Regions from separate parts of the Paenibacillus graminis genome, predicted to be linked through region 2. Evidence: riboswitches for the same ligand, from Rfam matches in the RefSeq annotation. Region 2 holds a riboswitch; the other holds the start of a gene.
What was found. Region 2 has a riboswitch for cyclic di-GMP ahead of PGRAT_RS03530 (transglutaminase-like domain-containing protein). Riboswitches for the same ligand answer to the same signal wherever they lie in the genome.

Region 1 (4,542 bases), 440 kb from region 2:
GTTGGCGCTAGGGTCGGCGCTACGGCCAGCAATGTTTTGCTTGAGCTGGCTGCTGAGGTATTGACGTACAAAGCGCTGGTTGGAACGGTAGCTTTGGTCTGGCTAGGGCTTTGCCACATTAGACGAATGTTGGCATCGCCTGCATTTTCGTAATACTCGACTTTGATATCGTAGAGCTGGCCTGCCTTCAAGGTGATATTCCCGGTACGTTCGGTTCCGCTCTGCTTGGTCCAGCTGCTGATCACGGCTGTACCGTCAATCCAGACACGGATACCATCGTCTGAAGTCGTGGAAATCGTGTAAGTCTCGCTGTAAGACGGTTTGATCAGCCCGGTCCAGCGGATCGAGAACGAATCCACCCCAAGCGAGCTATCCGGTGCAGCCTGCCGCCAGTTAAAATTGACTACTGCGTCGTTACGCACGAGTACAGGTGTACCCGAAAGCGTCATATTCTTGAAATATTCTCCCTGAAGACCATTTAGAGCGGGAGAAACCACCGTACCATTATCTGGAGATAGTACCGGTGTGGCCGTAGGCTTAACCGTTGGTACCGGTGTCGGCGTGGCCGTTGGTACCGGTGTTGGCGTGGCCGTTGGTACCTGTGTTGGCGTGGCCGTTGGCACCGGTGTCGGTGTAGCCGTCGGCACTGGGGTTGGCGTAGCCGCCGGAGTAGGTGGAGCCGCAGGTACATCCAGCCCAGCTTTGTATTGATCCAGTGTTACCGTGTAGTCGTCATTCATAAAGTTTTTGATGGTGGTGGTGCTGTTGTTCTCATAGAGCATTTTTCCCCAGTTCATCATATAGACCCATTGTCTCTGGGAGAGCTGCAGCTTGGCTGTGCTTGGCATTTCGCCATTTTCACCAATGGCAATGGGTTTGCCGTCCGCGAGGCTCAGCAGGCTGTCATGATATTTGTTCATATAATCATTGTTATATATATCTGCTGCGAGAACGTCTACCTTATCCGCCCCCGGATAGGTTAGTTCATAAGGATCGGATGAGGCATTTGGAGCATTGGGGTTCCACACCCACAGCAGGTTGTTTAATTGATGAACGTTTACGAAACGGTCATACATAATATTCCAAAGTTCCGCAAAATTATTTTTCTTGCCCCACCAGAACCAGTTGCCGTTCATTTCATGGTAAGGTCTCCATAGGACCGGGACGCCAGCGTCCCGCAAGGTCTTAAGCGAAACGGCCACTTTGTCCAGATCGGCGATCAGGCTGTTGTATTGAGCCGTTCCCGGTGTTACATACTTATTGAAGTCCGCTTGGCTAAGCGTCTTCTGCACATTCGCCCATTGATACGAAGTGCCGGGCAGCTGCTCATGGAAGGTCATAGCGACGATACCGCCATTTTTGTACCAGTTGATTGCGCTGTACACTACATTTCTGCGCTGCGCTGCTCCAGTGCTTTCCGACTGGCCGCTGATTAAGCCAAGCTCGTAGCCGTGAAGGGCCGCGTACTTTCCGCTCGTCCCCTTCAGTTTGTTGCTGAATTCATCTGGGCTCTCCAGATAGTCATGCTGGCCAGTGATAATGCCTTTTCCTGAAATAGCGTTTAATTCGTCAAGCAGCTTGACGGCAGCAGTTGAAGCATTGGGATTAACCGGAGCTGGAGAATCCGAGGCAGCAGCTGCCTTCGATGGCGCGCCCCCCAGGCCAAGCGGCACTGCAGTCAGAAACAGGGCAATAGTTAACATGATGGACACCAGACGCGACTTACGGTAAGTTGTCAAAATTCATCTTCCTTTCGGTAGCCAGGCTGCCACTCTTTCGAAGGCCCTATAGCTTTGCGTCCCTATCTTTCGATTAGGTTTGCCTTTGTCGTTTTGGAAGGATTTATCCCTCTTACCGTAAGTATCGTCTCTATTAAATTTTTAGTTTAGAGCATTAATGAACTTTCCTTAATAAATGGTTCTTAATACCTGTTTTGGAATTGTAACATTTGGGTAAATAGATTATTTAGCCCTATCTCCAAACCCTTAAATCGACATGAACCGGGATAATTTCATCGGATTCGACAGCGCCATCAGCGCATTTTTTTACGAAATAAACTGCTGCAGAGCGATATCTTCCCACTCCAGCGTAATGCGGATATTGTCTTCTTCTACCAGTTCCGAGCCGGTCTGCACTTCAATGAACTCCACATCTGTCAGCGCCAGAATGGCATGTTTTGTCCCTTCCGGTATGCGGACTACATCCCCTGCTTTCACATTATGCATCTTCTCATTCAGCACAATGCTTGCCTCGCCGCTGACGATCGTCCAGATTTCACTGCGCTTGTGATGCAGCTGATAGCTGATATTTTTACCTTCTGCGATGAAAATCCGCTTGGTCAGCACTTCATTGCCCTCATCGTACTTCACATAATCAATGACCTTATAGTGGCCCCAGCGGCGCTCCTCGTACATCGGTCGTTGTTCAAAAGACTTCAGCACTTCCTTGATGCGCGGGCTTTCCGTTTTGTGGGTCACCAGAATGCCGTCCGGGCTGGCTGCGATAATCAGGTCCTTCGCTCCGATTACTGTGATCGGAATATCCAGCTCATTGATTAGGCAAGTCCCTTCGGAATCATCGGTCACGAAGCCTTTCCCCACATGATTGCTGCTCATTTCCTCGGTGAGGGTATTCCAGGTACCCAGATCCTTCCAGAACCCGGCATAAGGCTGAACGACGATATTCTCTTCTTTTTCCACCACTTCGTAGTCAAAGCTGATGGACGACAGCAGTTTATACTGCTTTTGCAGTTCCTCATAGTTCAAAGGCAGACCTTTGCGCTGCAAAATATCCAGCAGATAGCCCAGGCGGAAAGCGAATACTCCGCAGTTCCACAGTGCCCCCCGGCTGATCAGCTCTTCGGCCTGTACGCGGTCGGGCTTCTCCTGGAAGTGGCTCACCTGCATATAGCCGCTTGCCGCCGCCTCATCGCTGGTAGGAATAATATAGCCGTATTTCTCGGATGCAAGCTCAGGGACCACGCCCATCAGCGCCAGATTTGCGCCGCTTTCCTGCATCGTTGCCTCAAGCTGGACGACGGTTTCAAAAAATGAAGCCTCCACATACGGATCGACGGGGAGAATAGCCACGGTCTCACTTGGAGACACCCCTGCCATTGAATACAGGTAAGCTGCAGTCAGAGCAATGGCCGGGAAGGTATCGCGGCGCTCCGGCTCCACAATGATTGGCACCTCTGCGCCGAGCTGGCTCTGAATCATTTCGACTTGGCTGCGGCCGGTAGCCAAATAAGACGAGTCCGCCATCCCTGTCTCCTGCAATTGTCTCCATACCCGCTGTACCATAGATTCCGGTTCACCTGCCGGGCTTTGCAGCACTTTCAGAAATTGCTTGGAACGAGAATCGTTGGACAAAGGCCAGAGCCGTTTACCAGAACCGCCAGATAGAAGTACCAGTTTCATAAGTGAACCCTCCTATTTATGTGTTGTCGCGTAAATATCGGATTGTTATTGTGAGCTGCTGCCGGGTGGCTTTCGCATGAAAGGCAGGAATGTCACTGACGCATTATGTTGCGTGACAATACTTCAGATCGGCTGTTACGGGAGTCTCTGCAAGGAATGTTTGGACTTCCGGCCGCTGTTGTCTGCAGATTTCTTGATTGTTACCGCTGTTCGCGGTGGAAATCCACAGACAAAGGCGGACGCATTCGCTCCTACAGTTCCAAAATTCCTCTCCGTTCCTCCCTTAACAGCTTTCCCTGCAGCATTTCCACTGGAAAACGAGCCAATGGAATTAGTTCGCCCAAGCTGCTTCACCCGGCAGGCGAAGCTCCCTGCCAAAGTTCCGGCATTGCCACTTGTTTGGCGGCAGTTAAAACTTAGATCGCCCCGGCTACGCTGGGGGAGTAGCCGCTGAGGCCCCCCATTTGCGGACGTCCGACAGAATGGTACTCAAAGCCTGTTCCCTCGATCTGCTCTTTGGAGTAGACGTTGCGTCCGTCGATCAGCACCTGGCGGCGCATGCTCTCCGCAAGCTTGTGCAGATCGATGTCCTTGAACACGCTCCAGTCGGTCAGCAGGCAGACCGCATCGCTGCCTTCCGCCGCTTCTTCCGGCAGGCCGCACCAGCGCAGCTGCGGATGATCATATTGCTGTCTGAAGTTCTCAACAGCAATCGGATCATACAGCTTCACTGTAGCGCCTTCGGCCACCAGGCTCTCAACAATTTCCCGGGCCGGGGCTTCCCGGACATCGTCGGTGTTTGGCTTAAAGGCCAGGCCCCAGATGCCGATTACTGCACCGCGCAGATTGCCAAGCGACTCATGCAGCTTCGAGATGATCATAAAGCGCTGGTCTTTGTTCACCTCAACCACCGATTTCAGCAGCTTGAACTCGTAGTCCACATTACCTGCAATTTGAATCAGCGCATTAGTGTCTTTCGGGAAACAGGAGCCGCCATAACCGATACCGGCCTGCAGGAAGGTTGAGCCGATCCGACGGTCCATTCCCATGCCTTCTGCCACCTTGGTTACATCAGCTCCCACTTTTTCGCAAATATTGGCAATCTCGTTAATAAAAGAGATCT
Region 2 (4,542 bases):
GGACGGCTGCGGCGGTTCTTACGAGCTTGTCTTCGTTAACGACGGGAGCCGGGATCGTACAGCTGAGATTATGCGTGAGGTCAGCAGCCGCGACGAGCATGTCAAGCTGGTTGATTTCTCGCGCAATTTTGGCCATCAGGTGGCGATCACGGCGGGGATGGATTATGCTGAAGGCGAGGCGGTCGTGGTTATTGATGCGGATCTTCAGGACCCGCCTGAGGTGATTTTGCAGATGATCGCGAAGTGGAAAGAGGGGTATGAGGTAGTCTATGCCAAGCGGCTTAAGCGTCAGGGAGAGACTCTTTTCAAAAAAGCAACTGCGAAGATGTTCTACCGTCTGCTCAGCAGCATGACCAGTGTGGAAATTCCTACAGACACGGGGGATTTCCGGTTAATTGACCGCAAAGTGTGCGATGTGCTGCGCGGTCTGAAGGAGAAAAATCGCTATGTCCGGGGGCTGGTAAGCTGGGTGGGCTTCCGCCAGACCATGGTTGAATACGTGCGTGAAGAGCGTTTTGCCGGTGAAACCAAATATCCGCTGAAGAAAATGATCCGGTTTGCGCTGGACGGCATCACCTCCTTTTCCCACAAACCGTTAAAAATAGCATCATACATTGGCTTCTTTCTGTCCTTCTCAAGCTTTCTTTATCTGTTCTTTGTTTTGTTTCAGAAAATATTCACCTCATGGACTGTCCCGGGCTGGGCTTCTATCGTCGGCGTGAACCTGCTGTTTAATGGTATTGTGCTTATGCTGCTCGGTGTAATCGGTGAATACATTGGGCGAATCTATGATGAATCCAAGGATAGACCGCTATATATCGTGCGTGAGACGAGAGGTTACGGCGATGCGGAGAGCGGCGAAGAGAAAACGGGCGTGCGGAAGGACAACGATTATGTCAGATAGACAGCTTAATGCAGGGTTCATCCAGTTTTTAAAATTTAATGCCGTAGGTGTGCTGAATACCTTGATTGATTTTGCCGTCTTTACCCTGCTGCATTCACTGGGAATGTTGAATACTCCGGCACAGATCATTTCTTACAGCGCCGGTACGGCCAATAGTTTCATATGGAACAAGAAGGTGACCTTTCGGGATCAGGACCGGGGAAGCAAGGACGGTTTTGACCGGATGCAACTGGTAAGGTTTATAATACTGAACCTGATTGTGCTGGGCATATCGGTCCTGCTTATGCATTTGCTGACAGACCGCTTCGGTATTCAGGTGCTGGTTGCCAAAGTGCTGGTTACTATAGTAACCGTAGTGATCAATTTCTTCGGAAGCCGGAAGTGGGTATTTTAAAACAGACTAACTTACGGAGGTGATTTCATGCGCAAGTTCTCTTACTTGATTATTCTTGCCGGGATTCTGATTATGCTGTACCCCAAAGCAAATGAATGGTACAACGACTGGCAGCAGCAGAAGCTGCTGGAGGAAGCGGAACAGGCATACAGTGAGATTACGCCTTCACCGTCACCGCAGTCAGATTTGCACAAACAATACGCTGAAGTCACCCAGCTTCTCGCTGAGGAATCCTCTGAGGGTGACCTGGCGAAAGCGACAGAAGCCCCGGCTCCCGAAGTTAAGCTGGGCGGCAAGATCACAGGCATTATCCAGATCAGCAAAATCAATTTGAAGCTGCCTGTACTGGAAGGGGCAACCAAAGCCAACATGAAACATGCTGCCGCCCATATGAAGGAGACCGCTGCTATTGGGCAGGTTGGCAATGCTGCGATTGCCGCACACAGATCAAGAACTGCAGGCAGGCTTTTTAACAGACTCAATGAAGTTGAGGTCGGTGATACTATATCCGTACAAACAAAGGAACAGGATTACCAATACGTAGTATATGATATTTCAATTGTAGAGCCTACGGATGTTTCCGTATTAAATGGACATAACGATGATAAGATACTCACTCTGATTACCTGCGATCCATTGGTCAATCCGACGCATCGCCTGATTATTCATGCCAGATTGCCTTAAATTCCAATTAGCTGCGGATTAAAAGTGAAGTATATTAAAATTTTATTAAAAAGTAGTAGGAATCTAGTGATTTAGGTCTTGAATATAGATATAAGTATGATACTATATAACTATAAAAGCTAAGCACGATAACGGCAAACCTATCGAAAGGTAGGGACGCAAAGCTAAAGGGCCTTCCCGCTATGGATGGCAGCCAGCTACCGAATGAAGAGGCTTTTTTTGTTTGTTCTTAATATGAATCTATCAAATCGCTCTATGAAGTAAGAACAGATAAAGCTTATACGATAACGGCAAACCTATCGAAAGGTAGGGACGCAAAGCTAAAGGGCCTTCCCAATACGGATGGCAGCCAGCTACCGAAAGGGGTTTTATCCATGAAGAAGTTCTTTTTTTCGTTGTTAACATTGTTTGTAGTTGCCACTTCCGTTCAGACAGGCTCAGCTGAAGCCGCCAGTACTGACTCAGGCTGGTTGAATACATCACAATTGAATCAAGGAGTTATCGCTGTTTCCTATGAAGTTCCTAAGGACAAGCGTATTAAGCTCATGATCACTAAGGACAACAACAGCTACACATATAACCTCTATGCCTCTAAGCCCAATGAGACCTTCCCGCTGCAGCAAGGTAACGGTTCTTATAAAGTTTCTGTTCTGGAGAACACTACCGGCAACAAATACAAAGTGATATCCTCCGAAACCGTAGACCTCAGCTTGAGCAATGCAAACACCGTATACTTGAGCTCCGTACAGAATGTGAAATGGAGTTCTTCCGATAAATCAGTTCTGAAGGCCGCTCAGCTTACTCAGGGCCTGACCACTGATGAACAAAAGGTAAAAGCAATTTACAACTACATCGTTTCTAATGTGAAATATGACTATAGCTTGGCTTCCAGTGTTACGACCGACTACATCCCTAACAATGACAATACTCTGGCTACCAAAAAGGGGATTTGCTACGATTATGCTTCATTGTTTGCAACTATGCTTCGCAGTCAAGGCATACCTACCAAATTGGTCATGGGGAATACCAGCTATGTGACTTCATACCATGCCTGGAATGAAGTTCTGCTTGACGGCAAATGGGTGACTATCGACACTACAGTCGATGCCGGCTTGGGCAAGAACAACAAAGATACAGGATTAATAAAAGTAGCAAGCAAATATTCTGCAGCGAAGTTTTATTAAGAAGAGTGAATGTGCTATTAACAATAGGATTTTTGAAGATAACCCGCTTAAATATTAAGCGGGTTATCTTTCTTTTTCTAAAGGGTTGCTTTTTTATATCACTATAGGGTATTATAAATAAGCGTTGTTGGAGCGCTGCCAAGTAAATTAGAAACGATTGATTAAATCGTTACAAAAAAAGCTTGCATTGCTAAGACAAACATGATATATTATAAGAGTTGCTGGTGACGAGATAATCGACACCGACGACGAGCTTGATCTTTGAAAACTGAACAACGAGTGAGTGGGATTTCACGTAAGTGAGATCCAAATTAGAGAATATTTTATTCTCGTCAGATGTTTCAAAATGAGCAATCGCTCTTTTCAATATCTTTTTCGGATGGTTATTTTCTCGGAGTAATTCGGGTGAAGCAACCGCTCGAAAAAACCTATTTGGAGAGTTTGATCCTGGCTCAGGACGAACGCTGGCGGCGTGCCTAATACATGCAAGTCGAGCGGATTTACTGGAGTGCTTGCACTCCAGTAGGTTAGCGGCGGACGGGTGAGTAACACGTAGGCAACCTACCCTCTAGACTGGGATAACTACCGGAAACGGTAGCTAATACCGGATAATTCCCTGGCCCACCTGGGCTAGGGATGAAAGGCGGAGCAATCTGCTGCTAGAGGATGGGCCTGCGGCGCATTAGCTAGTTGGTGGGGTAACGGCCTACCAAGGCGACGATGCGTAGCCGACCTGAGAGGGTGAACGGCCACACTGGGACTGAGACACGGCCCAGACTCCTACGGGAGGCAGCAGTAGGGAATCTTCCGCAATGGGCGAAAGCCTGACGGAGCAACGCCGCGTGAGTGATGAAGGTTTTCGGATCGTAAAGCTCTGTTGCCAGGGAAGAACGTCCGGTAGAGTAACTGCTGCCGGAGTGACGGTACCTGAGAAGAAAGCCCCGGCTAACTACGTGCCAGCAGCCGCGGTAATACGTAGGGGGCAAGCGTTGTCCGGAATTATTGGGCGTAAAGCGCGCGCAGGCGGCTATTTAAGTCTGGTGTTTAAACCTTGGGCTCAACCTGGGGTCGCACTGGAAACTGGGTGGCTTGAGTACAGAAGAGGAAAGTGGAATTCCACGTGTAGCGGTGAAATGCGTAGAGATGTGGAGGAACACCAGTGGCGAAGGCGACTTTCTGGGCTGTAACTGACGCTGAGGCGCGAAAGCGTGGGGAGCAAACAGGATTAGATACCCTGGTAGTCCACGCCGTAAACGATGAGTGCTAGGTGTTAGGGGTTTCGATACCCTTGGTGCCGAAGTTAACACAGTAAGCACTCCGCCTGGGGAGTACGGTCGCAAGACTGAAACTCAAAGGAATTGACGGGGACCCGCACA

Region 1: another riboswitch for cyclic di-GMP. It lies ahead of PGRAT_RS05380 (PA14 domain-containing protein); the one in region 2 lies ahead of PGRAT_RS03530 (transglutaminase-like domain-containing protein).

Annotation. Positions count from the first base shown of each region.
Region 1 covers NZ_CP009287.1:1,262,268-1,266,809, reverse strand. The annotation lists gene PGRAT_RS05380 (PA14 domain-containing protein) at 1-1,739, opposite strand, end outside; cyclic di-GMP riboswitch class I at 1,753-1,833, opposite strand; gene PGRAT_RS05375 (sugar phosphate nucleotidyltransferase) at 2,046-3,419, opposite strand; gene PGRAT_RS05370 (UDP-glucose dehydrogenase family protein) at 3,836-4,542, opposite strand, start outside.
Region 2 covers NZ_CP009287.1:817,911-822,452, forward strand. The annotation lists gene PGRAT_RS03515 (glycosyltransferase family 2 protein) at 1-904, shown strand, start outside; gene PGRAT_RS03520 (GtrA family protein) at 894-1,298, shown strand; gene PGRAT_RS03525 (class D sortase) at 1,326-1,982, shown strand; cyclic di-GMP riboswitch class I at 2,106-2,187, shown strand; cyclic di-GMP riboswitch class I at 2,262-2,343, shown strand; gene PGRAT_RS03530 (transglutaminase-like domain-containing protein) at 2,357-3,166, shown strand; rRNA gene PGRAT_RS03535 (16S ribosomal RNA) at 3,596-4,542, shown strand, end outside.